3 regions of the Exiguobacterium sp. s95 genome follow, and region 2 is predicted to be linked to each of the others. Evidence: riboswitches for the same ligand, from Rfam matches in the RefSeq annotation. Region 2 holds a riboswitch; each other region holds the start of a gene.
What was found. Region 2 has a riboswitch for S-adenosylmethionine ahead of KNP99_RS05615 (methionine ABC transporter ATP-binding protein). Riboswitches for the same ligand answer to the same signal wherever they lie in the genome.
Positions count from the first base shown of each region.

Region 1: another riboswitch for S-adenosylmethionine. It lies ahead of KNP99_RS12525 (methionine ABC transporter ATP-binding protein); the one in region 2 lies ahead of KNP99_RS05615 (methionine ABC transporter ATP-binding protein).
Region 3: another riboswitch for S-adenosylmethionine. It lies ahead of KNP99_RS09650 (Na+/H+ antiporter NhaC family protein); the one in region 2 lies ahead of KNP99_RS05615 (methionine ABC transporter ATP-binding protein).

Region 1 covers NZ_JACSMM010000008.1:117,476-127,351, forward strand. The annotation lists gene KNP99_RS12500 (FN3 associated domain-containing protein) at 1-158, shown strand, start outside; gene KNP99_RS12505 (hypothetical protein) at 181-537, opposite strand; gene KNP99_RS12510 (CAP domain-containing protein) at 897-1,775, shown strand; gene KNP99_RS12515 (MetQ/NlpA family ABC transporter substrate-binding protein) at 2,573-3,388, opposite strand; gene KNP99_RS12520 (methionine ABC transporter permease) at 3,422-4,087, opposite strand; gene KNP99_RS12525 (methionine ABC transporter ATP-binding protein) at 4,077-5,090, opposite strand; SAM riboswitch class I at 5,174-5,280, opposite strand; gene KNP99_RS12530 (aminotransferase class I/II-fold pyridoxal phosphate-dependent enzyme) at 5,343-6,530, opposite strand; gene KNP99_RS12535 (alpha-glucosidase) at 6,697-8,304, shown strand; gene KNP99_RS12540 (MBL fold metallo-hydrolase) at 8,955-9,662, opposite strand; gene KNP99_RS12545 (SMP-30/gluconolactonase/LRE family protein) at 9,770-9,876, opposite strand, start outside.
Region 2 covers NZ_JACSMM010000002.1:181,297-191,172, forward strand. The annotation lists gene KNP99_RS05595 (class I SAM-dependent methyltransferase) at 1-548, shown strand, start outside; gene KNP99_RS05600 (S-ribosylhomocysteine lyase) at 552-1,016, shown strand; gene KNP99_RS05605 (PLP-dependent cysteine synthase family protein) at 1,013-1,936, shown strand; gene KNP99_RS05610 (bifunctional cystathionine gamma-lyase/homocysteine desulfhydrase) at 1,929-3,095, shown strand; SAM riboswitch class I at 3,155-3,261, shown strand; gene KNP99_RS05615 (methionine ABC transporter ATP-binding protein) at 3,340-4,362, shown strand; gene KNP99_RS05620 (methionine ABC transporter permease) at 4,359-5,024, shown strand; gene KNP99_RS05625 (MetQ/NlpA family ABC transporter substrate-binding protein) at 5,058-5,885, shown strand; gene KNP99_RS05630 (MDR family MFS transporter) at 5,958-7,184, shown strand; gene sufC (Fe-S cluster assembly ATPase SufC) at 7,341-8,126, shown strand; gene sufD (Fe-S cluster assembly protein SufD) at 8,145-9,422, shown strand; gene KNP99_RS05645 (cysteine desulfurase) at 9,424-9,876, shown strand, end outside.
Region 3 covers NZ_JACSMM010000004.1:180,726-190,601, reverse strand. The annotation lists gene KNP99_RS09680 (nicotinate phosphoribosyltransferase) at 1-203, shown strand, start outside; gene KNP99_RS09675 (hypothetical protein) at 304-633, opposite strand; gene KNP99_RS09670 (YwpF family protein) at 777-1,268, shown strand; gene KNP99_RS09665 (histidine phosphatase family protein) at 1,272-1,847, opposite strand; gene KNP99_RS09660 (alpha/beta hydrolase fold domain-containing protein) at 1,894-2,853, opposite strand; gene KNP99_RS09655 (metal ABC transporter solute-binding protein, Zn/Mn family) at 3,023-3,991, shown strand; SAM riboswitch class I at 4,071-4,174, shown strand; gene KNP99_RS09650 (Na+/H+ antiporter NhaC family protein) at 4,255-5,562, shown strand; gene KNP99_RS09645 (hypothetical protein) at 5,605-5,805, opposite strand; gene KNP99_RS09640 (aldo/keto reductase) at 5,964-6,776, shown strand; gene KNP99_RS09635 (hypothetical protein) at 6,834-7,295, opposite strand; gene KNP99_RS09630 (alanine/glycine:cation symporter family protein) at 7,464-8,909, opposite strand; gene KNP99_RS09625 (CoA-disulfide reductase) at 9,392-9,876, opposite strand, start outside.

The DNA.
Region 1 (9,876 bases), on a different contig from region 2:
ATAAAGCAAGTGAGACACACGCTGATCAGCAAGGTGAACTTCTTGAGCTACGTGTTTCTAAAGACCGTCCTTACATCAAGGTGAAAACGAAAAAAGGAAATACGGTTTGGTTAGAATTATCGAATGGGTATAAATTGAAAGAAACAGATAAGTATTAAGTAAAGAGGCTTAAAAGCGGACTTAGCGGTCCGCTTTTTTGTGTGTTCGGATAAAAAGAGATAGGAAGGAAAGGCTACTGATTGAAAAGGTGAGGAGCAGGGCAGTTTCAAGAGGAAGGATCCGAAACATGTACATGAAGTGGATGATGATTAAGGTAATAATCGTGGCGAGACCGACGATAAAGTTCTTCCGTAATAAGTTTCCGACACCGGGAACGAGCAGTTCGAATCCGAAACGTTGGCTATAGTGAACTTCGTCATGTGCGTTCGCGAGACTAAAGGAGACCGTCAACACAACGAGAATCATCCAACCTGAAAACAAGTACTGCTGAATCGCGAGAAACGTAATCGATTCATAGATAAAGTAGAGAAGAATCATGGCATACTCCTTTTGATGGATATTATATGGACAAACACGTATTTTTTTTCCTTACGATTCCTAATATTAGCTAGGTGATGAAAGAACGGCAATAAGATTTGCAAAGAATGAAAATAAAAGAATGTTCACACATTTCAACAAGAGGGGAAAATAGTTCATTTTCTGTACGATAATGAAATGAGAATGGCTTCGGACTAAGTTGTCAGACCTTTAAAGGCGATGTTACTAAAATGTGTCTGTGTTGTGAACAAGTCGAATGAATCATGTGATTTTCTTAGAATGGATACTCTGACTGTTCGAACGGTTCAATTTCTTTTAAAATAAGGGTAATGCAAGAAAGAAGGAGGCGGACCAGCAGGATGAAAAAAGTATTAGTCCTCGGGGTAATAGCATTTGCTTTCTTTGGTTGCGAAAGCGTTCCAATCGAACAAGCGGAGGCGGAGTACCCGAAAAGTGGGGGAAAGCTGATTGATGCATATACAAGTGAGTACCCGGGATACAAGTGGGAAGTCAGACGGACAGCGACAGAGGAGTTTGTCGCACTGACGAAAGACGGGAAAGATTACGGGAAGTATCGTTTCCGGGACGGCGTGACGACGCAAGGCGCGACGTTAAATAAAGATACGGAAGCGACGCTTGCGAAAAAAGGCTGGAAGGTCGTCAAGTCCTATCGAAAGGGAAATACGAACTACATGCTGAACCTTGATCACGCAGCCGTCTATGAAAAGAACGATAACTACGTGACGTATTTCTTTGATCAATATGATAAAAATCGCGTCAAAGCAACACTGGCGATTCCGAAGGACGTCGAAGCGAAAAAAGAAGGGTTCTATGGTGCTGCTTCAAAAGCATTACGGACGACGGATGAGAAATTGATGTTACGCCTGATGAACTGGGAACGTGCCGAATACAAGAAACCTGCATTGTCGCCGTATACAGCATTAAAACCGGTCACGCGCGGACACAGTGAAAACATGGCGGAGAATAACTTTTTCTCGCATACGGATCCTGAAGGCCGTGACCCGTTCGCCCGGATGAAGGCAGAAGGCATTCGCTTCTCGATGGCGGGTGAAAACTTATCGATGGGGTATCCAAATGTCTTCGCTGCTCACTGGGGATTGATGAACTCAAAAGGGCATCGTGAGAACATCATGCAAAGCGGCTTCAAACAAGCGGATGTTGGAGTGGCGTTTAGAAAAGATGCACCGTACTTTACGATTAACTTTAGAACACCGTGAAAATAGCACGAACTAAAGTAAAGCCTAGGTTCTCGTCAATGGGAACCTAGGCTTTTTGGTTTGTCTTGAGTCCCGGGAAACGTGATATCTTACGAATCAAAAAACGTAGGTGGTTGATATAAGTGGTACGAAAGATTCTTACTTCCCGTGCTTTCCTCGGGCGAGGCGCAAGCCGTTGCCTCTTTCCCTTACAGGTCAAGATGCAGGGTCTCGCCTGCCTCTGACAGCGCAAGCGAGCCTTGCGCTTTTTCCCGTAGGAGTCACGATGAAGTGAATCTTTTTTAGCTTTTCTATATAGAAGGAGATACTAGAAATCCTGTGATGCGTCGCGTTTCCTGACACGAATCGCTTTCGAGCGAAAGAGCAAGCAAGCGCAACCCTGCAGTGAAACGAAGCGGCGCGAAGGCTTGCCGCTCGGAGACGATTTGGGAAGGATGGGCGACGCATTCTACGAATCAGAAAATATGTGGTGTCAGTCGGTGGAAATGAATGTTAAGAGGCGAAAAGATTCCTGCTTCTCGTGCTTTCCTCGGGCGAGGCGCAAGCAAGCCTTGCGCTTTTTCCCGTAGGAGTCACGTGGAAGCAAATCTTTTTAGGCTTTCTAATGGAAGAAGACCTGAGAAAGGCTGCGATTCGGGAAGAGGGGAGCGACGAGTAACAGAGATACTATCGAAAAAACGGACGGCCCACCCCTGTTATTGAAAGGAGGTGGAGCCGTCCGGTTTTTTATGGCGTTTACCCTTTTAAGAAGTGGCAAGACGAAGGTGTTTGCGTAAAAGTCAGACAGACACTCCTGCTCAATTCGCCCAGTCTGGTTTGCTGAATCCTTTGAATGATTTTTCGATCACTTCATTAAAATCATCCGATTTGACGACAGCGGTTAAGTCTTTGGCCAGTTGTTTGTCTTCGTCACTTGTCTTAACAGCGACTAAGTTGCGGTACTGCTCGTTCATCGTCTCGAGTGCGAGTGCATCGAGTAAGTCGAACTTCGCAGCAAGTGCGAAATTTCCGGGAACAGCTGAAATATCAACACTTTCGACAGCGCGTGGGAGCTGAGCGGCTTCAAGCGGTTTGATGACGAGTTTCTTTGGATTTTTGATGATGTCCTTTTCTGAGACGGTCAATGGATCGGTATCTGCTTTTAGTTCAATCCAACCTTGATCCGCTAACAGGTTCAAAGCACGTGCCTGGTTCGTCGGATCGTTCGGTGTCGCGACTTCAGCACCTTCTTTGACATCGTCCAACGTTTTATAGGACTTGCTGTATAATCCCATCGGTGCGGTTGGGACAGTGATCAACCCTGTGAGATCGAGATTTTTTTCTTTCGCAAACGTTTTTAAATAAATCGAGTGCTGGAACAGGTTGGCATCGATATCACCGCTCCCGAGGGCAAGGTTCGGTTGAATGTAATCACTGAATTCGACGATTTCGACTTTGTAGCCTTTCTTTTCGAGTCCCGGTTGAATCGCTTCTTTGACCATATCGCTATACGGACCACTCGTCGCCCCGATTTTGATGGACTTCGTTTCTTCATTTGCACTGCTGTCACCGCATCCGGCTAAGATGCTTGCTCCTAATAATCCTGTTGCTAAAAAGGCATAGCGTTTTTTCATCGTAATCTCTCCCTTGCGTTCTCTATTTGTAAGTTATCGTTTATCGGCGACACGTGCGAACCGGTTGCCGAGTGCCTGAATGACTTGAATGATGACGACAAGCACGACGATCGTCATGATCATGACGACGTTATCGTACCGGTAATAACCGAACCGGATCGCGAGGTCACCAATTCCGCCGCCACCGACAATCCCTGCCATCGCTGAGAATCCGATCAGACTGATCAAGGTCAACGTCAAGCCTTGAATGATTCCGGGCAATGCTTCCGGAAGGAGAACACTGATAATGATGCGAAGCGGTTTCGCCCCGCACGCTTCTGCTGCTTCAATCAAGCCGGGTGGAATCTCACGGAGTGAGGTTTCGACGAGTCGGGCGAGAAACGGAATCGCGGCGACGCTCAAGCTGACCGAGGCGGCAGCGGGACCGATCGTCGTCTTCGTGATGAGTTGCGTCAATGGAATCAAAGCAACGAGTAGGATGATGAATGGTAACGAGCGGACGATGTTGATGGCGAAGTCCAACGTCGTTCGAATGAAAACGTTTTGGAAAAAGAGTCCGCGGTCGGTGATGAATAATAAAATCCCGAGTGGAATTCCGATGATGATGGCGAAGGCGAGTGAAATGCCGACCATGAAGGCCGTCTCTCCGAGTGCTTTCGTTAAGTCGGGAAGCATTGTCGTAAACCGGTCAAGCGACATCTTGAATCACCTCGATTGCGTGCAACTGTCCCTCGAGCCAGGTTAAGGCACGATTCACGTGCAGTGTCGGTCCCGTCAAACTGACGATTAAGACGCCAAACGCGACGTCCTGAATGTAGTCGACCTTCCCATGCAGGATGCTGACTGCGATATCGAATTGTTTGATGGCTTCAGATAAGGTACTCTCACCTGTTTTTTCACCCGTGAACTGAAGTCGAATGACTTTGCCGGGTGTCGTCCGTAAAATCCGTTCCGGCAACTCGATTTGGAGTGCCGTATCGACGTAATGTTTTGTGACCGGATGTTCGGCTTGACTAAATATGGCGTAAGTCGAAGCGACTTCGACGACTTCACCGTGCGCCATGACGGCGACGCGGTGACAAATTTGTTTGACGACGTCGATTTCGTGGGTGATGAGGATGATCGTCAAACCGAGCCGGGCGTTCAAATCTTTCAGTAAATCGAGAATCTGGAGCGTCGTCACGGGATCGAGCGCTGATGTCGCTTCGTCACAGAGTAAGACGTTTGGATTGTTGGCGAGCGCTCGTGCGATGCCGACGCGTTGTTTTTGTCCACCACTGAGTTGGCTCGGGTAGTTCGTCTCGAATCCTTCGAGTCCGACGAGTGCCGTTAATTCTTGAATCCGTTTCGGGAACTCACGCCGTTTGACACCGGCAGCCTTTAAGGCGAACGCGATATTGTCGGCAACGGTGCGGGACTGAATCAGTTGAAAGTGTTGAAAGATCATACCGACCCGGAGACGGAGTTTGCGGAGAGACGTTTTGGAGACACGTGATAGATTGGCTCCGTCTACTATGACCGTACCGCTCGTCGGTGTCTCGAGTCCGTTAATCAACCGTAAGAGTGTACTTTTTCCGGCGCCGGATTCACCGATGATGCCGAAAATTTCCCCTTGTTCAATCGTTAAGTTGACATCGTTTAATGCAAAAATCGGTGTACGGTCACGGACAAATTGTTTTGTGATGTGTGCGAACTCAATCATGATGTTTCCCTCCCTATACAAAAAAATCGCTTTTTTCCAGTTAGAGAGCAACCAGAAAAAAGCGACGAATTGTAGAATTTCGTAACTTATCTCTCAGAACAAAAGAAGTTCTGTAGGATGTGGCACCGTTCCATTACTGGTGGTTGCCGGACGTCGTTGGGCCTAATCCCTCGGTCGCTCTCGATAAGTAGCTATGCTGTTGGGATTTACTTTAACGGAAATGATTCCCATCTGTCAAACGTTTTTTCAGAATTATTCGGCAACGGCGGTTTGGAAGAGCTGAAGGGTCCCGATTCGTTTGACAGCCTCGACGAGTCGGTCGACATCGGCAATCAGACTGATCCGGACGTAACCTTCACCGTATGTACCAAAGAAATGACCCGGTGTCACGGCGACGTGCGCTTCGTCGAGCAGGTGATCGGTGAAGCTTTGTGACGTGAAGCCGGACGGAACAGGGAGCCAGACGAAGAACGAACCACCCGGAACCGGTCCTGCCCAGCCGATTTCGTTTAATGCACCGAACAACGCATCGCGTCGCGTCTCATACAAGGCGCTCAGTTCACGGACACATGTCTGGTCGCTTGAAAGTGCGACCGTCGCTGCATGCTGGATCGGTGTGAAGGCACTGACGTAAAGGTGTTCCTGGTATGTTTCGATGCTCGCGATGACGGACGGATTACCGATTGCAAAGGCAATCCGGAAGCCGGACATGTTGAACCGTTTAGAGAGTGAAAACAACTCAATCCCGACATGCTTAGCGCCTTCCGTCTGGAGGAAACTCCGCGTCGGACCATCGAAACTGATCCCGCCGTACGCTAAGTCATGGACGACGCAAATGTCATGTGCATCAGCGAACGCGACCGTCTGTTCAAAAGCCGCTGCCGTCGCTGTCGCACCGGTCGGATTACTCGGATAGTTGAGGAACAACATCCGGGCTCGTTCGACGTCAAGCGAATCGAGGAGATCATAGTCAGGCAAAAAGCTATTTTCAGCGAGAAGCGGAAGCGTGATCGGATACGCACCGGCAAGTGCTGCGCCCGATAAGTAATCCGGGTAACCTGGATCCGGGACGATGACCCCTTCACCGGGATTGACGATCGTCTGCGGAAGGGCGACGATGCCGGCCTTGCTTCCGAGTAAAATCGCGACTTCTGTCGCCGGATCAACCGACACGCCAAATTCTGATTCATAAAAATTAGCGACGGCCTGTTTTAAGAAATCATGTCCGCGAAACGGCGGGTATTGGAGATTGCTTGCATCATCGATGGCTTGTTTTAAAGCATCGAGAATATGTACGGGTGTCGTTTGGTCCGGTGTTCCTTGACCAAGCGTGATGACGTCGTGTCCTGCGGCTTTGACGGAACCGATCCGTTGGGCAAGTTCTGCGAAGACGGGATCGGGCAAGCGATCGATGGCGATCGATGGGGCGAAATGTTTCATCTCTGTTCCTCCTTCGGGTATTGTCGTCAAGAATAGCGAATTTTCAGTCAAAATGAAAGAGGTTTTTTAAAATCCCTTAAAAATTAGAAGAACATTCCAATTTCAGACGACGTTCTTGATACACTAGACAAGTAATCGATCGACTACTAGACGGGAGATGGAAAAGATGAATCGGACCTGGTGGAAAGAAGCCGTCGTTTATCAAGTGTACTGGCGGAGTTTTAACGACTCGAATGGAGACGGGATGGGGGACTTGCGGGGCGTGATTGAAAAGCTTGACTACATCGCCTCACTCGGGGTGGATGTCATTTGGCTTAACCCCTGTTATACATCACCTGATATCGACAACGGTTACGACATCGCTGACTATTACGGCATCATGGAGAAAGCCGGCACGATGGCAGATTTGGACCAGCTGATTGAATCGGCGCATGCGCGCGGCTTAAAAATCATTCTCGATCTTGTCGTCAATCATACAAGTAATCAACATCACTGGTTTGAGGAGTCGCGCCGTGATCAAACGAATGATAAGTCAGATTGGTACATTTGGCATGACGGGGAAAAAGGAACACCACCAAACAATTGGCGGTCGTATTTTGCGCCGAGTCCATGGACGTGGGATGAAGGACGGCAACAGTACTATTTTCATTCGTTTGCTTCAGAACAACCTGATTTGAACTGGGAACAGCCTGCCGTCCGTCAATCTGTCTACACGATGATGCGATGGTGGATCGACCGAGGCATCGATGGTTTCCGGATGGATGTCATTAACTTGATTAAAAAACGAGCGGCGTTTGACGATGTGGAGGATCCGTTTGACTTGTCCTACTTAGGCAATCAACCGGGAGTCCATGAATTTTTACAGGAGATGCATCAGGAAGTTCTTGCGGGGAAAGAATTGTTTACGGTCGGGGAGATTCCGTTTGTCGGTCCCGAAGATGGGCTGTTATATGTCAGCGAAGAACGTCAGGAGTTACAGACGTTGTTTCATTTCGAAGTCGCCGATGACATGGAAGAAATGGACCTGCTGCGGTATAAACAGATTCAAAAACGGTGGTATGATGCGCTGTACCCGAAAGGCGTCGCTTCACAATTTTTGAATAATCACGATCATACAAGACAAGTCACGCGCTTCGGTAGCGAGTGCTATCGTGTCGAGAGCGCCAAGTTACTCGGCTTGATGCTACACACGTTACCGGGTATCCCGTATGTCTATCAAGGAGAAGAAATCGGGATGACGGGTATTCGTTTCTCGGATGCTTCTCTGTACCAAGACGTCGCCTTCCGTAATCGTTACGAGGAGCGCGTCGCAGCGGGAGAGCCGAGTGGCACTGTCTTGTCATCGATGCAGCTACGGGCGCGGGATAATTCGCGGACACCGATGCAATGGGATGATAGCCGGGCAGGCGGATTTACGACAGGGGCACCATGGATGACGGTCAATCCGAACTATAAAACAATCAACGTGCAGGCAGCTGAACAGGATCCGCAATCGGTTCTCGCGTTTTACCGGGAGTTGATTCAATTACGAAAAGAACATCCTGTCATGGTGTATGGCGTGTATCGTGATTTGGCGATTCAGGATCCTTATCTTTACGTATATGAACGGGAATTCGCAGGGGTGACGTGGCGAATCGTCTTGAACGTCCATGATGAACAGGTCGAAACGACATTCGCCTTACCGAATGAACAGTTACTTCTCTCGAACTATGAAGAGAGTGCAAGTGAGATCTTACAGCCCTATGAGGCGCGTCTGTACCAAACGAGTCGGTGAAATAGTGAAGGGTCTCATCTTAGGAAAATACAAGAAAGTGACACGCTAGAAAAAGTGCCGTGGTTTTGAGGAACATTCTGATCGAGGGTCATGACAAGAGTTAGGTCCCGCTGATTTCGAACGGGCTGATGAAAAAAGAAGGAGCTGACTCAAGAGTCGCTCCAACATCAATCAGAGTGACGGACGGTTTTGTTATCCTCACCGCGAATCGCGCTACCTTTTCCCACAGGGGTCGAGGATGAACGTTCCCGTCCTCCATTAAGTAAATGGCCGATGACCCACTTTTGACGGGATCATCGGCCATATCTGTACAAATGTTTATTGTTTCAGATAGTTGAGTGTTTGACTGAGATACGTATGGAAAAAGTCCTGATTCCTTTTAATCGAGAGTGGTTCCCGCTTTTGAGTCAGACCCTTTGAGCGTGTAGAAAAACGTGTGCGAGAAGTGAATACGCTATGTCTAGATGCGATCAGTTCCTCGTCTCGTCTTCAAAGCGACAGGGGCGCGAACGATTGCTTTTTTCGGTTTAATGCGATTCAAGACGGATTGCGCTCTAAATCGGCTGCATGAATTGTCTATACTTACGCTTTTACCTCCCGCACTTCCTGCTTTTTAAGCAAGGTAAAGGGTTCGGTAGATTGTTGTGGGATCAGCGTTTTAACAATTGTTCAAACCGATCGACAGCTTCACGCATTTCATAGCTCGGTGCGAGAACGAGAGGACCATGTCCAGTCGCAAGGATGTCGGGCGTCAGTTCCGTCAATTGATGGGCGGACTTCAAGGCGACGTCTTTATCCCAAGTCGCTAGAGCAGGGAACGGGAACTGCCAGCGCGTATCGCCGGAAACAGCGATTCCGCCTTGTGTTTGGAAGGCATCTCCGGCAATCAACGTCCGACTGCCTTCATGCCATAAGGAAATCGAGCCCGGGGTGTGTCCGGGAGACGTAATGACGCTCAGGCTTCCGACTTGTTGGCCGCTTTCAAGCAGACGGTCTGGTCGTGTCTTGATGTTTTTCGGGATGCCCCCTTTTAAGGGTGTCGTCTCTCCTTCACGAAGCGATTCGTCACCGCTAAGAAGCGCTGCGTCGCGGTAACTGATTGCCACTTCGGCGAGTGGAAAGGCATTCGCTAAGAAGTCGAGTGAACCGACATGATCAGCGTGGGCATGCGTCAAGATGATGGAACGTAACGGTTTGTGATGGGACTTGATGACGCGATGGATTGCTTTGGCGTTCAGTGAAATCCCGGTATCAATCAAGGTCAGGCTGTCGGCTTCTTCAAAAAGGTAACAGTTGACCGGGAAAAAAGATGGTGTCGTCTGTAATTGATGGAGTCGTTCAATCGTTGAGATCCGCATAGCGTTTCACTCCCTCGTTAAAATAATCGTCGATACTTTAGTATCACCTGTTTTAGTACAGACGTCTACAAAAAAACTCCTCGACTGGACCGAGGAGTAAACAAAAATTAATACGTGACTTCGAAGACGGCACCAGCATGCGCAGAATCGTCTCCATCTGCCGCTGTCGTGACGAGCAGACGATCTTCATAAGCGATTGGGCACGTCGGATTTG
Region 2 (9,876 bases):
TTCGCCGTTATGACGAAATATTAGAGACGGTCGCTGAAAAAGCGATGTCACCCGTTGCCGAATTTGGCGCAGGAACAGGCAACTTGACGCAACGTTTGCTTGCGCGTCATGAGCAGGTACTGGCAATTGAACCAAGTCCGGAAATGCGCGACATCTTAATCAATAAAATTCCGGCGCTGGCTGTTCAAGATGGTCATTTCTTATCGTTTGAAGCAGCAGATGCAAAAAGTTTTGTCTCGACTTATGCGTTTCATCATTTGACGGATGAAGAAAAAGGACAGGCCGTCGATTTGATGGCAGCGATTTTACCGGCAGACGGAAAGATCGTCTATGCCGATACGATGTTCGTTTCTGAGGCAGCACGTCTAGAAACGATTGCAGAAGCAAAAACTCAAGGGTTTGACAACCTTGCAGAAGATTTAGAACGCGAATTTTATCCACTGATTCCAGTGATGGAACAGATTTTTACGTCACGCGGATTTAACGTGACATTCACACAATACAATCACTTCGTCTGGCTCATAGAAGCCGAGAAAATGGGGGAATAAATCATGACAATCAAAAAAATGAACGTAGAAAGCTTTAACTTGGACCATACGAAAGTCAAAGCACCATATATTCGTGTAGCAGGCTATAAAGAAGGTAAAGTCGACCAAGTCGTCAAATATGATATTCGTTTCACACAACCGAACGTCGAGCAAATGCCGATGCGTGCGATGCACACACTCGAACATTTACTTGCTGAAAACATCCGCAACTATTCGGACGACGTCATCGATGTTTCGCCAATGGGCTGCCAGACTGGTTTCTACATGGCGATGATGAACTTTGACTCAGTCGAAAAAATGAGTGAACTCGTCGAGAAGACATTGAACGACGTCTTAGCGGCTGAAGTGATTCCGGCACAAAACGAAACACAATGTGGGTTTGCGAGCGCACACGACCTTAAAGGAGCGAAGCACTATGCCGAGAAAATGCTTGCCGGTCGCGACGAATGGGACATCGTCTTCGGATGATCGCGAAGTCAGTCCGCGACCTCGTCGGAAATACGCCACTGTACGAGATTACTTCATTCGATTTGCCTGCTGGTACGCGGATTTTGGCGAAGCTCGAATGGATGAACCCTGGGGGCAGCGTCAAAGACCGCCTCGGTATCCAACTCGTTGATGCCGCAATCGAACAGGGGTACGTGACACCAGGCGGAACGATCATCGAACCGACTGCCGGCAACACCGGCATCGGTTTGGCGCTCGCCGCTAAAAAATATGACTTACAGGTCATTTGTGTCGTCCCGGAAAAGTTCAGTCAAGAGAAACAGACGTTGATGCGGGCACTCGGCGCGACTGTCGTCAACACGCCGACTGAACTCGATATGCAAGGCGCAATCGATAAGGCAAAAGAACTCGGACAAACGATTCCGAACAGTTATGTGCCACTCCAATTCGAAAACGAAGAAAACTCGGTCACTTATCAGCGGACACTTGGTCCGGAGCTTGTGGCGGAACTCGGTCACATCGACTGGTTCGTCGCCGGATGCGGATCAGGTGGAACGTTTGCCGGAACGACGGCTTTCTTAAAAGAACGCTTCGGGACAAAAGGGGCAATCGTCGAACCGGAAGGCTCCGTCCTCAACGGAGGGTCAGCCGGACCGCATAAAACAGAAGGAATCGGGACAGCCAAATGGCCAAGTCTCGTTTCTCGTGATTTAGTTGATGAAATTCATACGATTTCTGATTTGGATGCTTTTACGAAGGTCCATGAACTGGCGGCACGTGAAGGGTTACTCGTCGGCAGTTCAGCAGGAGCGGCACTCGCCGCGGCGCTCGATATCGCCCAGCGCCATCCGGGAAGTACGATTGTCACCGTCTTCGCAGACAGTGCAGAACGGTATTTGAGCCAACAAATCTTTGAAAAGGTGGACGAGACACATGCGTAAAAAAACAGCGTTGATTCACGGAGGAACGGGTGTAGACAAGGCAACGGGTGCCGTTACACCGCCAATCTATCAAACGAGCACATATAAGCAAGAAAAAATCGGTCAATTAAAAGACGGGTATGAGTACTCGCGCACAGCAAACCCGACGCGGACGAGCATCGAACGATTGATTGCTGATCTTGAAGGAGGCGTCCGTGGATTCGCGTTCGGATCAGGAATGGCGGCGATCCATGCTGTCTTCAATCTGCTTCAGTCTGGCGACCACATCGTCATGACGGACGACGTCTACGGCGGAACGTTCCGCTTGATGCAACGTGTCCTACCGAAGTTCAACATCGAAGTGACATTCGTCGATACGACGGATCTCAGCGCGACGGAAGCGGCGATTCAGGACAACACGAAGATGCTCTACGTCGAGACACCGACGAACCCGTTATTAAAAGTGACGGACATCGAAGCGATCGCAGCCATCACGCGTCGTCACGACTTGAAGCTCGTCGTCGACAACACGTTCGCGACACCATACTTGCAACAACCAATCGCGCTTGGGGCAGATATCGTGCTGCATAGTGCAACGAAATACATCGGCGGACACTCGGACGTCGTCGCAGGGCTTGTCGTCGTCAATGATGATACGCTCGGCGAAGAACTCCACTTCATCCAAAACTCGACGGGCGGAATTCTCGGACCGCAAGACAGCTTCCTGCTTGTCCGTGGTCTGCGGACGCTCGGTATCCGGATGGAAGCGATCGAAGAGACAGCACATGAACTTGTCAGCTTCCTGCAAGCGCAAGACGTCGTCTCGAACATCTTCTACCCGGGACTCGCCTCGCATCCCGGTCATACGATCCAGCAAAAACAAGCGACTGGTTTCGGCGGGATGATCAGCTTTGATGTCGGTTCAGCTGCAAATGCAGAGAAACTTGTGGAAGCATCACACTTCTTCACGCTTGCTGAAAGCTTAGGGGCGGTCGAAAGTTTGATTTCCGTTCCGGCACGGATGACACATGCATCGATTCCAGCAGAACGTCGGGCGGAACTCGGCATCACGGATGGTCTCGTCCGAATCTCGGTCGGACTTGAAGATGCAGAGGATTTGAAAGAAGATTTAACGTATGCTTTCAGTCTGCTCGAAAAAGTTTCTGAAAAAACTGTTTGACAAGCAAAATAACCCCTGCTAATATTCAAAATATATTAAAAACAACTAAATACCGATAACTCTTATCAAGAGTGGTGGAGGGACTGGCCCGATGAAACCCGGCAACCGCGGAATTTATTTCCGAAGTGGTGCTAATTCCAGCAGACGAACGTCTGCAAGATGAGAGCAAATGGTTTTGTGTACTGAAAGTGCGCGCGTTTGCTCTAAAACGTGCGCACTTTTTTTATGTTTAGGAGGGACAGTAGTGATTCGTTTACAGGATGTAGGAAAGATTTATCGCTCGAAGCGCGGCGAAGTCGAAGCTGTCGCAAACGTCGATCTCACGATTGAGCGCGGCGAAATTTTCGGGATAATTGGTTATTCCGGTGCAGGGAAGTCAACCTTGATTCGCCTGCTGAACATGTTAGAAGCACCGACAAGCGGTTCGATTCAAATTGACGGTGTCGAGATGACGACGTTACGACCGAAAGAATTACGCGGCGTCCGGAAAAATGTCTCGATGGTCTTTCAGCACTTCAACTTGCTTTGGTCACGAACGGTCGAAGAAAACATTATGTTCCCGCTCGAACTCGGCGGATATCCGAAAGCACGCCGGAAAGAACGGGTCGCCGAGCTGATTCAACTCGTTGGACTCGACGGTCGCGAAGGCGCTTATCCGTCACAACTATCCGGTGGACAAAAACAACGCGTCGGGATTGCCCGCGCACTGGCATCAAACCCGGACGTCTTATTATGTGACGAGGCGACAAGCGCCCTTGATCCGAAAACGACGGACTCGATCTTAGAGTTACTCGTCGACATCAATAAAAAACTAAAACTGACGATCGTCTTGATCACACACGAGATGCACGTCATTCAAAAAATCTGTCATCGGGTCGCCGTCATGGAGGCCGGAAAAATCGTCGAACAGGGTCTTGTTTCAGAAGTCTTCCGGCATCCGAAACAAGCGATGACAAAAGAATTCGTCAAACAACTGACGTCGTCTACAGAAAACGAGTTGACGTTCGCGAAACTTCGTGAGCGCTATCCGACAGGGAAAATCGTCCAGCTGACATTCGTCGGTTCGACAGCAGAAAGTCCGATCCTGGCAGAAGTCATGAAAGATTCGACCTTATTATTTAATATCATCGGCGGGAACGTCGGACAGACGCAAGACGGTGCACTCGGAACGTTGTTCATCCAACTGATTGGTGCGGCACATGAAACACAAGCGGTCATCGCGAAACTTCAAGCGAGTGACGTGGAAGTGGAGGTGGATCACCGATGACGACATTCTTTAACGACCTCGATTGGGAAATGGTCTGGACGGCGACCGGCAGTACCGTTTATATGACAGCCGTCGCGGGTCTAGCGACTTTCATACTCGGTTTAATCATTGGTCTGTTGTTGTATGCGACGAATGAAGACTTATTGTTTAAGAACCGGGCACTGTATTCCGTGCTCAGCTTTTTAGTCAACATCTTCCGTTCGATTCCGTTTATTATATTGTTGATTTTATTGATTCCAGTGACGCTCATCATCGTCGGATCGTTCTTAGGACCAACAGCGGCACTTCCGGCACTGATTCTTGGGGCGGCACCGTTTTACGGGCGGATGGTCGAACTGGCACTGCGTGAAGTCGACAAAGGTGTCATCGAAGCAGCGGAATCGATGGGGGCAACGAAGTTCCAAATCATTTATAAAGTGTTGATTCCGGAAGCACTACCAGCAATCGTCTCCGGTATCACCGTCACGCTCGTCGCGCTCGTCGGTTACACGGCAATGGCCGGAGTAGTCGGAGGAGGAGGACTCGGGGACATGGCATATATCGAAGGTTTCCAGCGTTCTCAAAACGATGTCATCGCCATCGCGACATTGTTGATTCTCGTCATCGTCTTCATCATTCAAATTATTGGTGACCTGCTCGTAAAAGCAATCGATAAACGATAATACTATTTTTAGTTAACTTGGGAGGAATTATTCATGAAACTTTGGAAAAAATTCGTCGGTACAGCAGCAGTATCCGTCTTAGCAGTCAGTCTTGCAGCATGTGGGGAAGAGTCGTCAGGAGACGACGCGAAGACACTTGTCATCGGTGCTTCAAACGTTCCCCATGCTGAAATCCTAGAGCACGTTCAAAAAGAGTATGAAGCAAAAGGCTACAAACTCGAAATCAAAAAGTTCCAAGATTATGTGTTGCCGAACAAGGCACTCGCTGAAAAAGAAATCGATGCGAACTATTTCCAACACGTTCCGTACCTTGAGCAACAGGAAAAAGAGAACAAATCTTATAAATTTGAAAATGCAGGCGGCGTCCACGTTGAACCGCTCGGCGTTTACTCAAAAAAATATAAGTCGCTCGACGAGTTACCGAAAGGTGCAACGATCTTGACGAGCTCAAACGTCGCGGAGCGTGGACGTGTCTTGACGTTCCTCCAAAACGAAGGCTTAATTAAGTTGAAAGACGGTAAGACGACAGATGCTCAGCTTAGCGATATCGCGGAAAACCCGAAGAACATTGAGTTCAAAACGAATATCGAAGCGTCACTCTTGCCGCAAGCGTACAAAAACAATGAAGGCGATGCTGTCCTCATCAACACGAACTACGCGATTGATAACGGTTTGAACCCGTTAGAAGACACAATTGCCCTTGAAGATGAGTCTTCACCATACGTCAACATCATCGTCACGCGTGAAGGTGATGAAAAAGACGAGCGTGTGACGGCATTGCTCGATATCTTACACGAGAAAAAGACACAGGATTGGATTACGAAAGAATATAAAGGGGCCGTCGTCCCGGTCAGCAAATAATTCACTCGAATGATGCATTCTTCCTATATAATGGAAGGATGCATTATTTTTTTAGTTGAAGGGGGATTCTAGGTGCACCGTTTACGACAGTTACATCCGCTGACGATCGGCGTCCTGCTCGGAACATTTTTCTCACGGCTCGGGACGTTCATCACGATGCCATTCTTTGCGATTTATTTATCGACGGTGCTGGAGTTCAGCCCGGTCGATGTCGGCTGGGTCCTCAGTATTTCAGCCGTCTCGAGTCTTGTCATGAGTTTCATCGGCGGGACCTTGTCTGACCGTTACGGCCGTCGGACGATGATGCTGACCGGAACACTCGGCTTCGTTTTCGTCTTCATCGCCTTGGCGCAGGTCGAGACGTTTTGGGCGTTCTTTACCTTGAGTGCCTTGAACGGCGTGTTTCGTTCCATCTTTGAACCATCCGCCCGTGCCCTGATCAGTGACACGACGGATGAAAAAAATCGACTGTTCGTCTTCAACATCCGTTATGCGATGATCAATGTCGCGGCTGCGATCGGGCCGGGGATTGCGTTATTGCTCAGTGCCGGCAATACAGCGATTACCTTCTATATAACAGCCTTTGTTTATCTCGCGTACGGGATTGCGATTTTTATCCTGTTTCAGCGGTATCCGATCACAGAGAGTCACGGCGGGAAAAAAGTTTCGTTCGGCGCAACGGTTCAACTGTTGAAAACGGACGTCGCTTTCACGTTTGCCCTCGCCGGTATCATTTTCGGGATTCTCGGCTACAGTCAGTTCAACTCGACGTTGCCGCAATTTTTGACGACGACGACGTTACTGTCCGGTGGGACTAGTTTGTTTGCTTTATTGATCACGATTAATGCCGTGACCGTATTAATCGTCCAGTACCCGATCATGAAGTTCGGGATGAAGACGTCGCCGCTCGTCTCGATTACGGTCGGGATTGCGACCGTCGCGTTCGGTTTATTCGTCATGGGGAATGCCGGAACGGTCTGGTTGATGATCGGTGCGATGTTCATCTTCACGTGCGGGGAAGTGATGATGTTCACGATGACGGATATCTTGACCGATAGTTTTGCGAAACCGGAATTACGGGGCAGTTATTTCGGAGCGATGGGCTTAACATCGATTGGTCAGTCAATCGGACCGGTCATCGGCGGACAATTACTTTTTTATTTTGGCGCCGATCGTCCGTTGCCGATTTTTGGTTGCTTAGCCCTCTTGACATTACTCGGAATACCACTGCTCTTACTGTCACAGCGGGTTCACAGACGAACGAAGGTGGAAGAAGAGAAAGAAGTCGTATCACTTTAAAGTCATTCTCACTAAAAGGCTTCATTTTGAGAAAAAACCATGAGCGATGACGCTTGAATAATGTGGTATGATTCATTAAGATTAGAATGATACTAAATTAGTAACTCTCGTGAACTGAATCGTCAGACACGAAATGAATAGATGGAGGGATTCTACATGAAGGCTTCACACTTGAAGATTGAAGATCTACACGTCGCAATCGACGGCAAAGAAATCTTGAAAGGCGTTAACTTAGAAATCAAAGGCGGCGAAATCCACGCGGTCATGGGACCAAACGGGACAGGTAAATCAACACTCGCGTCTGCATTGATGGGTCACCCAACGTATGAAGTAACATCTGGATCAGTCACACTCGACGGAGAAGATGTTCTTGAGATGGAAGTTAACGAACGTGCGCAAGCAGGAATGTTCCTCGCCATGCAATACCCAAGCGAAATCAGCGGTGTTACGAACTCTGACTTCCTTCGTTCAGCAATCAACTCACGTCGCGAAGAAGGCGATGAAATTTCACTCATGAAGTTCATCCGTCAACTTGACGCACAAATGGGACTTCTTGAAATGCCAGGCGAAATGGCACACCGTTACCTCAACGAAGGTTTCTCAGGCGGAGAGAAAAAACGGAACGAAATTCTTCAAATGACGATGCTGAAACCAGCAATCGCAATCCTCGACGAAATCGATTCAGGTCTTGATATCGATGCACTTAAAGTCGTTGCAAAAGGTGTTAACGAAATGCGTTCACCTGAGTTCGGTTGCCTCATCATCACGCACTATCAGCGTCTCTTGAACTACATCGAGCCTGATTTCATCCACATCATGATGGGTGGAAAAATCGTCATGTCTGGCGGAAAAGAACTTGCACACCGTCTTGAAGCAGAAGGATATGACTGGGTTAAAAAAGAACTCGGCATCGAAGAAGTCGAAATCGAAACAAAAGCGTAAGACGAGGGAGGAAGCATGATGACTGTAGAACTGAATCTTGCCGTAAATCGCGAGGCAGTGGCAGAACGTGCGACTCGCTTAGGGGAGCCCGCTTGGATGATTTCTAAGCGCCAAGATGCACTTGATCTTGCCCCAACGCTCGCATTGCCAAAAGTAGAAAAAATTAAAATCGGTGGCTGGAACTTCACAGAAGGCACAGCAGATCTTGAGACAGCAACAGGTCTCACGCCGGATATCGAAACATTAATCGGTGAAAACCGTGACCATATGTTGATCACGCGTAACGGACAACTTGTCCATGCGCAAAATAGTGAAGCAACGAACGGTGTCATCTTCACGACGCTTGAGGATGCGATGAAGCATCATCCGGAACTCGTTGAGAAGTATTTCATGACAGAAGGCGTCAACGTCAATGAAGACCGTCTCGCAGCACTCAACGCAGCACTCATGAACGGCGGAACATTCTTGTACGTACCTAAAGGCGTTAAGCTGACGGTACCGATGCAAGCAATCTATACGCTCGAACAAGCAGGCGGCGCACTTTACCACCACGCAATCATCGTTGCCGATCAAGACAGCGAATTGACGTATATCGAAAGCTTCGTCTCTTACGGTGAAGAAGCACATAACGTCAACGTCGTGACGGAAGTGTTCGTCGAAGCGAATGCAAAAGTTCTTTTCGGAGGCGTTGATACGCTTGCGAAAGGTGCTGTCACGTATATGAACCGCCGTGGTGTCGTCAAACAAGGTGCGAAGCTCGAATGGGCACTCGGTCACATGAATGACGGACATACGATCACAGAAACGAAAACGCATCTCGTCGGGAACGATTCGTTCTCAGATACGAAAGCCGTTACTGTCGGTCGTGGCGATCAAAAACAAAACTTCAACGTCCGGACGGATCATTTCGGTAAAGGATCTGAAGGATTCATCTTGATTCACGGTGTCCAAAAAGATTCTGCGACGTCGATCTTCAACGGAACGTCAATGATTCACCATGGTGCGTCGAAATCAAACGGAGTCCAAACGGAACGTGTGCTCATGTTGTCTGAAAAGGCACGTGGTGACGCAAACCCGATCCTCTTGATCGATGAAGATGATGTCATGGCAGGACACGCGGCATCTGTCGGCCGTGTCGACGAACTTCAACTTTACTACTTGATGAGCCGTGGGTTGTCACGTAAAGAAGCAGAACGCCTTGTCGTTCACGGTTTCTTACAACCTGTCGTCTCTGAGCTTGCGATTGACTCCGTCAAGGAACGTCTCGTTCAAGTGATTGAAGGGAAAGTAAACTAATATGGGAATCGATGCATCCATCCGCAATCAGTTTCCGATTCTTGACCAACAGGTTAATGACCGGAAACTCGTCTATTTAGATAGTGCGGCTTCGTCACAAAAGCCGCTCGTCGTCATCGAAGCGATCGACAACTACTACAAGACGGTTCATTCGAATGTGCACCGTGGCGTCCATACGCTCGGAACACGAGCGACGGATGCGTACGAAGGTGCGCGTGAGAACGTACGTCGTTTCATCAAGGCGCAACACCATGAAGAAATTATCTTTACCCGTGGGACGACGACGGCGATTAATATCGTCGCGTCCAGTTACGGAATGGAGCATGTGCAAGAAGGCGACGAGATCGTCGTCACCTATCTTGAGCACCATGCGAATCTCATTCCGTGGCAACAAGTCGCGAAAAAGAAAAAAGCGAAATTGAAATATGTTGATTTGACAGCTGATGGTCGCGTG
Region 3 (9,876 bases), on a different contig from region 2:
TCTTTAAGGACGGTGAACTCGTGTATACCGTTCCGACGATTGAAGAAAGTCGTCAGTTCCACGAACAGCAAATCGGACGCCTGTGGGAAGAGTACAAACGTCTACGTCTACCTGAAATCTATGCCGTCACGTTCAGCGACCGTCTCTGGAAACTGAAACTCGACATGATTCGGAAAACACGCCTCGCAAGTGGTGTAAAATAACAAAATCAAGCAGCCTCAAGAATCAAGCTTCTTGACGGACGTCTTGAAAGGCTACCTTTTCATCTCCCTCTCATTTTTCTATACGCTAAAAACAGCCCCTTCAACTGAAGTGGGCTGTTTCGTTTGGGTGAGCAGTCATTTTGGCTGTCGCTTGTTCCATTTGTTGACGAAAGTACCACGCAAAACCAAGCGCACCTCCGATGAAGACGATATAGGTAATCCGTTGACCGAACTCAGCAAGAGAATCGGCGTAAAAGATACTAATTAAATGATCACTTCCACTGATAAGAAGCAAACAGGCGATCAGGAGCGCTATGCGGTACGCAAGCGTCGGGCGATCTTTTGGCTCAGCATGCCAATACATGATGATGTGATGGGCAAGTAAGATAATCCCCACGATTCCTAATATTCCTATAAGTGCTTGCGGCATAATAAACGGTCCTCCTGTTTCTGATTTCTAGTTCCATTTAAACATAGTTCGACTCGAAGACGTTACGAAAAGTTTCGCGCAGGCGACAGACTCACGTTATACTGAAGAAAATCACGTACGAACAACAAAAGGAGGAGTTCTTTTTGAAAACCTTTAAATTGTGTACATTACGTATTCTCATGGATGAATCAGGGCGAGATACGACAATCCCCGTTCAGATTAAAGATGGGCTGACGGTGAGTACCGACCAAACCGCCCAGTGGGTCGCTGAAATCGTCGTCACCGACACCGATCAACCGATTTTGAAAGAACTGTTCGAGAAAAAGCTGCGCGCTTTGATTGAAATCACGATTTCACGGCCGGACAATGACCCCGCCGCCATGATCGTCACGCCTTATGAAAGTACGCAATTGAGCGAAGGCGTCTCTTATCTCTTTACCGGTAAGATGGTCATGATGAAAAATGATTTATCCGAATCGATTTTGCGTGAAGTCGTCGAAGACAACTTTACTGGCGAAGAGCTGATTCAAGAATATAAAGACCGACGCTCTAAACGTGGTGCTCATATCACGAGCATCGCGAAAGAAACGTTTAAACAGTACTTACAAGAACATCCGGCAACCGTCGAAGGTTGATGTTCAAATTGTGATATGGTCCGCTACATTAATCCGTTCAATCTCATAACGGTCGGAAAAACGAATGTAATTCGCACATGCATTTTTTAACGGCGTCCGGTAACTGAATGTCTCATCAATCGAGGAGAGTGCCGCTTTAATCGTATGCGAATGGCAGACGACTAAGAGGCGTTTTCCTCGATATTTTTCTGTCAGTTCTTCAACCGCACTGAAGACACGCTGTTGAATTTCCGCTTCCGTTTCAAGCCCCGGGACGCGCTCTGCATCATTTGCCTGCACTGCTTCGTAAATTCCGGCGACCGGTTCACCGGAAGCCGTTCCAAATTCGCGCTCGACAAGCCGTTCATCCGTTTCCGTCAAGCTTAGACCGATCGATCGACCAATGATTTCAGCAGTTTCGACAGCTCGCGATAGCGGACTTGAAATCAAGACGTCCCACTGTTCTTCTGCCAGGTAGGCAGCACTGAGAGCCGCCTGTTTTCTACCGGTCTCGTTAAGCGGTATATCTTCACGTCCTTGAATCCGCTCGTTTAAGTTCCAGTCCGTTTGACCGTGTCGTACTAAACAAATTTCCGTCATATTGCAGTCTCCTTCTAAAGAAATATGACTGATTGTATCATGTTTCCTAATGAAGCGCCTCTCGTTTCGGTAAGACAAGCACTTGACAACTGAAGGCTTCGATTCGTTCGAGCAAACGTTCAATTTTGAGTGGATTTTCAGTTTGGGCAAAGCTCGCCAGCGAATGTGTACCATTCGGGAAAGAGAATAATCGAACATCCGCCCCGACATCCGCCCCCTTCTCAACAAAGTGGAGTGCTTGAGCAAACGGGACAATCGGATCCTTTTTTCCGTGCAGCAACATGATCGGCGGCGAGTCGGAACTTAAATGTGTCGCCGGGGAGACACGCATCATCAACTGTCGCCATTCTTCCCGTCCACCCCCATAAAACTTGATATGGGCAATCCAGGTTTGAATGAATTTAAACAACAGAAAATTCGTCGGCGGATACAAGGCGATGACTCCATTGATTAAAGGAAGATGCGCCTCCGCCTGTTCGCCGATAAATTCAGTCGGAGCAAGCGCCGTCGTCAACATTAGGGCTCCACCTGCTGAATCACCCCATAAAAGCATCCGACCGCGCGCGATGCGTAATTCATCCGCTTGTTGATTTAAAAAACATAAGGCATCTCGAACATCTTCCAGGTTGTCCGGAAAGTAGCTGCCATCCTCAAATAAACGATAGTCGATGCTGCAAACGGCAATCCCGAGTTCTAAAAACCGGTCGATGATTGGAGCAAAACTAAACACATCATCACGGTTTCCACGAACGAATGCGCCGCCATGAGCATAAATCGCGACCGGAAACGGCCCTTCTCCCGGCGGATAATAAATATCTAACGTCAAGTCCTGCTGATTGACCGTCTTGTATAAAAGATTTCGTGGTGCTAATTGCTTTTCGGTAAGCGGCAAGACCGGCTCCGTCCATCTGAGTAAGGCTCCATAATTATTCCAAATACTCGCACCAGCAGCAGCCGTCGTCAAAATAGCGGCGCCACCCATCAACCATGCTGTTTCACGTTTCACCTCATCACCTCCAAGGCTCATTCCGATTTCACTTCTACTCTTCTCTTACCCGATTTATTTTGAACTAGAACTTCACAACATTCCGACTTGACGCTTTAATTTCCGTCGGATATAGTTAGAAAGTCCAAATCGGAACAATTACGTTTTAATTATCTTGGAGGGTTCATATATGAAAAAAATCATTCCAGCGTTAACCATCGCGACAGTAACTGCCAGTCTGCTCGCCGCATGCGGCTCATCGACTTCAAATTCAGACGAAGACGGTAAATTGCAAATTTATACGTCGACGTTCGCCACGGCAGCCATCGCCAAAGAAATCGGCGGAAAGGACGTCCAGGTCGAATTAATCGTTCCCCCTGGCGCCGACCCGCATTCGTATGAGCCGACTCCGAAGCAACTGACGACGATTGCGAAAGGCGATCTATTTTTACTTACCGGCACAACCCTTGAGCCGTACTCTGAAAAGATTAAGGAAAGTTTAGCCGGTAATTCCATTCGTTTTGTCGAGACAAGTAAAAATATCGACTTACTCGAAGCTTCCGCTTCGCTTCATACGCACGAAGAAGACGCACACGATGACCATGATGATCACGAGGCTGAAGAAGAGTCGCACGATCATGGACAATACGATCCGCATGTTTGGCTCGACCCGAACAACGCCAAGAAAATGGCTGACTCGATTACGACCGCGTTAGCAAAGGAAGCACCTGACCGGAAGGAAACGTTTGATAAAAACCTCGCACTCTTTAACAAACAAGCAGATGAACTCGACCAAAATTTACAAAAAGCTGTTGACTCCGGTTCGAAAAAGGAGCTTCTCGTCACGCATGCCGCATACGGGTACTTGGCGGAACGTTACGGTTTCACGCAACTGCCGATTGCCGGTATTTCACCGTCTGACGAACCGTCCCAAAAACAGCTGGCTGCCATCGTCAAGGAAGCAGAGATGCATGACTTAAACTATATCGCCTTCGAAGAGACGGTGTCGCCAAAGGTCGCCCGTGTCATCCAAAAAGAAATCGGTGCCGAATCGATTACGATTCATAACCTCGAGTCCGTCGCAAAAGATCAACAAGATCAATCGTACTTTGATTTGATGAACGAAAACGTGACGACGCTCAAACAAGCACTGCAGTAAGGTACAGTTGACAAGCATTAAAAGATACGTTAGGGTAATAAACGTGTTTTAAACAACGACTAAACAACTAAATGACTTCTTTTTATCGCGAGAAACGGAGGGACTGGCCCAATGATGTTTCGGCAGCGGACGATTGATTCGTACTGTGCCAAATCCAGCAAGCTATGGCTTGAGAGATAAGAAGAGCGTCTTTTTCAGTAAAGACCTCCTTCTTTCTTGCGAAGGGGTCTTTTTTTGTATGCTGAAGAAATGGAGTGATTCACATGAACGAAACGGTTACGCCGAACAAATGGGCGTTGTTCCCCTTGTTCGTTTTCCTTGTATTATTCATCGGTGCAGGAATCTTCTATAACGACTTTTACAAATTCCCCATCTTGATTGCAGCTTTAATCGCCTTGATTTTTGCTGCTGCGACATCTAAGGGAGACATCAACCAGACCGTCGAGCGGATTGCCCGCGGTGCCGGAAATCCGGACATCATGATCATGGTCTTCATCTTTTTACTCGCTGGCACATTTTCTGGAACAGCGAATGCAATCGGAGCCATTGATGCGACCGTCAACGCTGCACTCAGTTTCCTACCCCAGTCTCTTTTAATGAGTGGATTGTTCATCATTGCCGCTTTCATCTCGATGGCGATGGGAACTTCGACCGGCACAATCGCTGCCCTTGCACCGATCGCACTCGGGATTCATGACGCGACGGGTGTCAATGTCGCACTCGCCGCTGCTGCCGTCGTCGGTGGAGCAATGTTCGGTGATAACTTATCGTTTATCTCAGATACGACAATCGCCGCTGTCCGGACACAAAAAACGAACATGCGTGATAAATTCAGAACGAACTTTTTAATCGTCTTGCCTGCTGCCGTCATCACTGTCATCTTACTCGCTTTCGTGTCAGGTTCCGGAGATGTCGTCGAAGCGAAAGCATTTGAATTTTATAAGCTGATTCCGTATCTTTCCGTCATCGCGCTCGCACTCTTTGGTGTCAACGTCATTCTCGTCTTACTCGGCGGGACGTTATTGACAGGCATCATCGGAATGATCGACGGTAGTTTCGGAGTAAGTGGATTTGTCCTCGCGATGTCTGACGGATTGATGGGGATGGCAGAAATCTCAATCTTGACGTTGCTGATGGGTGGACTCGTCAGCCTGATCACCTATAACGGTGGAATTGCTTATCTCAAAGAAACGCTGACACGAAAGATTTCGAAACGCCGGGGAGCTGAGTTCAGTATGGCTGCCCTCGTCAGTGCAACGAATCTCGCAACAGCAAATAATACGATTTCGATTCTTGTCGCCGGTCCGCTCGCTGCTGAAATCGCGGATACGTATGACATCGACCGGAAGAAGTCAGCCAGTATCCTCGACCTCTTTTCCTGTGGTGTTCAAGGAATCATCCCGTACGGAGCGCAACTTTTGATTGCCGCTGAATTGACGAAAACGGCGTCACCCGAACTGATTCCTTATTTGTTCTATCCATTTTTACTGTTCGTTTGTGGATCACTGGCAATCTTCTTCGGCTTCCCACGCCGGAAGAGCGATGCCGCACAGAAAAACAACATGTCGTAAAACAAACAACCCCCGTCGCTTCGTCTGCGACGGGGGTTCACTTTATTTCTGTTTTTCTTGACGATTCAAAATGAAATAGGCAATCGCCGGAAGCGGAAATTGAACAAGTCCTGCTCCACCCCATACCCATGGGTTGCGTCCTGTCTTGCGGGCACCAAGGAAGAGGAACGTGGCTTGAGCACCTAATAGTGCTGCGATGCTTGTCCAGACTCCTTTTGGTACTTTTTTAATCGATTTCACCATGATATTACACCTCTCTTCGTTTATGCATCAGTAGACTTTCTTCTCTTTCCCAGTCTATATTCCCTGCTTATGAGCATCAAAACAGATGTTCCGCTAAGTTCATGCTAAACTGAACAGGCAAATCCATATTCTAGTTTCATTGAAGGAGGAGTATATACATGCAATACGCAAAACTTTCAAATGGTATCACGATTCCACAGATTGGGTTCGGTGTCTGGCAAGTCGATGAAGAGACGGAAGCACCGGCTGCCGTCGCAGAAGCACTTCGCGTCGGTTACCGTCATATCGATACGGCTGCCGTCTACAAAAACGAACGTGGTGTCGCAAAAGGAATCAAAGAAAGCGGCGTGAAACGTGAAGAACTCTTCTTGACGTCTAAAGTTTGGAACGATGACATTCGTGCCGGACGGACGAAAGAGGCTTTCGCTGAGTCACTTGAGCGACTAGAAACAGATTATCTCGACCTCTACCTCATTCACTGGCCTGTCGAAGGTTATGTCGAAGCATGGAAAGCCATGGTCGAGCTGTACGAAGCGGGTAAAATTAAAGCAATTGGTGTTTCGAACTTTAAAGAACATCATCTCGATACGCTTGCTGAAGAAGGACTCATGACGCCGATGATCAACCAAGTCGAGCTTCACCCACAACTTCCACAGCATGAATTGCATGAATACTTGCAAGATCACAGCATTCAAGTCGAAGCATGGAGCCCACTCATGCAAGGTAAGTTCCTTGAAATCAATGATTTCAAAGAGATTGCTGAAAAACATGGTAAGAGCCCATCACAAGTCGTTCTACGTTGGCACCTCGATAACGGAATCGTTGCGCTTCCGAAATCAGTCACACCAGAACGGATTGCTGAAAACTTCGATGTGTTTGATTTCCAACTCGATGCAGACGACCTCGAACAAATCGATCGTCTCGCGACAGAAGTCCGCCTCGGACCGGACCCTGACGAAATTGACTTTTAATCCACTGACCGATACACGAAAGACTGCTGACGGGACCTATCCCGTAGCAGTCTTTTTTTAAGCGTAATAAATAAGAATCGTCTCTTCTGTCGTTTCAGCCTTGCTGAAGTATGCGCGTAAATCAGCAAACTGTTCCCACACGTCGTCGAATTCTCCATGTTGCCCCGCTTCATCATAAATCGTCTCAAGTGACCGACGATCAAAATTTCGCATGACTTCTGCTGAGATGATGATTAACGGAAGAGGGAGAATCCCGACAATTGCTGCTTGTGTTTCGTTGACAATCAACTCTTCACCGACAATCGCTCGACCTAAGTTGTAATGGGTCTCTTGATCGATATAGATATCGATTTGATTCATCAAGTGATAGAGGGCTGCCGTGTCTTCCAGAGCAAATAGCTGTTCATAATCCGGCTGCGTCTCATGGATAAAAAGAATCCAGTCCATGATGATATGCGGGTCGTCACCAAACGAATCCCAAACGGCATCCGCGACACGAACGTAATGTACGTTTTCCATCCTCCCTCTCCTTTCTTCGTTTCTTTAATAGCTATTCCCATTTTTTCGATGCTTTAGTAATTTTTTTAGAATCTGCGTACTAAAAAGCAACGAAAAAAAACGCTCTCACCTTCTGATAGCACGTTGTCTACATGCAAAAAGAACCAGCAAAATGCCGGTTCTTTTTGATTAAATCGCTTTTTCTTTTGATTCGTCCGTTTCCCAAGCCTCAAGAGATTCTTTACCTGGTAAGTTCGGAATCGAATTCGCATAAAAGCGCGGATCTTTTCCGGCTTTTCGTTGTTCGAGGTAATCATCAAGTGCGAGTTTCGCGATTTTAGATAAGCGGAAAATCGCATACAAGTTGACGACTGCCATCAAGCCCATGAAAATATCAGCAAGCGCCCAGACAAGACCTGCCGTCTGTACGACTGAACCGAAGACAATCATCCCGAGTACGATGACACGGTAAGCCATCATCAGTGTTTTATTGTCATTAATGAAGCTGATGTTCGATTCACCGTAATAATAGTTTCCGATGATTGAACTAAATGCGAACAAGAAGATCGCAAGTGCCATGAACGTCGTCGCAAACACTCCGACCTGAGTCGAGAGTGCGTTTTGCGCGAGTTCGATCCCGGCAACTGCTTTTCCGTTCGCGTCTTTCGTCGCGACATCACTGACGAGGATGATCATCGCTGTTGATGAACAAATGAGTAACGTATCAACAAATACACCGAACGATTGAATCAAACCTTGCTTGACGGGGTGTGACACTTCAGCCGTCGCAGCAGCATTCGGAGCAGAACCCATACCGGCTTCATTCGAGAACAGACCACGGCGAATTCCGTTAAGAACTGCAGCACCAATTGCTCCGCCAGCAAGCGTCTTGAACTCTAAAAGTCCCTCTTGGAAAATCAAGCCGAAGACGTTTGGCAACAATTCAAGATTCGTAATCATAATGAAGAGGGCGATTAAAATGTATCCGCCCGCCATGATCGGAACAAGGAATGCAGAGACCGTCGCAATACTACGCACTCCACCGAAAATCACGAGTGATGTTAATAAAACGAGTGCAATCGTGATCCACATCTTATCGATGCCATACTGACTTTGAAGTGACAATGAAATCGTATTCGATTGAACCGAGTTAAAGACAAACCCGAACGAGATTGTAATCAAGATACTGAAGACGATTCCGAGCCACCGTTGGCCAAGCGCCTTTTCCATGTAGTAGGCAGGGCCCCCACGCCATGCCTTCTCATCACGGACTTTATAAATTTGAGCAAGTGTACTTTCGACGAATGCTGAAGCTGAACCGATCAAGGCAATCAGCCACATCCAAAAGACGGCACCGGGTCCACCTAGTGCGATGGCTGTCGCAACACCGGCAATGTTCCCGGTCCCGACACGTGCCGCCGTACTGATCGCGAACGCTTGGAATGGTGAGACGCCATCCTTTCCTTTATCTGTTCCCTGGAACAGTAACCGTAACATTTCAGGTAACATCCGGAATTGGACGAATCCCATGCGAATCGTAAAATAAATGCCTAAGCCAACAAGTAAGATGATCAGGACGCTCGACCATAATACATCACTAATATTCGTTACGATATCCATCAGTTGTTTCTCCATACAGGCTCCCCCACTTCTCTCTTATGTAACATTTCTTCACATGTGTTCTATAATACGAAAGTTTTTTTGAAAAATCAAATACAGTTGTATCAGTCAATTTCTGATTACGAGGCATTTCTATCCATTTCCTCACATTAGATGTGAGGTTTTTCGTTTACGAACAAAAAAAGAACGGCCTCACTCAAAAGGAGGGACGGCTACCAATTAAACGGAATCAGGACTTTTTCATGCGTGTCCCAAATACACACTAAGCCATCGTGAAAAAGAAGCATTTACATCGAAATGGCCGATGATTCCGTGGAAGTGGAATCATCGGCCATTTCGATTAACGGAGGACGGAAACGTCCATCCTCAACTCCTATGGGACAAGGAAACGTCCGTCACAAGGATGGATGTTCATCTGAATTAGTCACCCCCTCCATCTTTAGACAAACACTTAGAGCCCCTCCACTTTTCGCGGAAGGGCTCTTTTCGATTCTTTATTAGATGAATAGATTTAAGTTGGCATCGTCTGTCGCACCAAGATAACTTGCGACCCCACCATAATCGATATCATCTAACAATTCTTCTTTTTTAATCCCCATGATGTCCATCGACATCGTACACGCAATCATTCGGACGCCTGCTGCTTGCGCTTTTGCCATCATCGTCTCTAGCGCATCGACTTGTTTGTCCTTCATGACTTTTTTCATCATTTTTTGACCGGCGCCTGCCATGTTCATGTTGGATAATGGAAGATCACCGGCATGTTTCGGCATCATCATCCCCATCATGCGTTCCATCGGTGCTTTGTCGACGGCTGGTGCATCCGGCTTACGAATGACATTCAGTCCCCAGAACGTGAAGAACATCGTGACTTGTTTGCCCATCGCTTGTGCACCTTGTGCGATGACGAATGACGCAAGTGCTTTATCAAGGTCTCCACTGAAGACGACCATCGTCGCGTCATCTGCTTTTGCGACAGGTG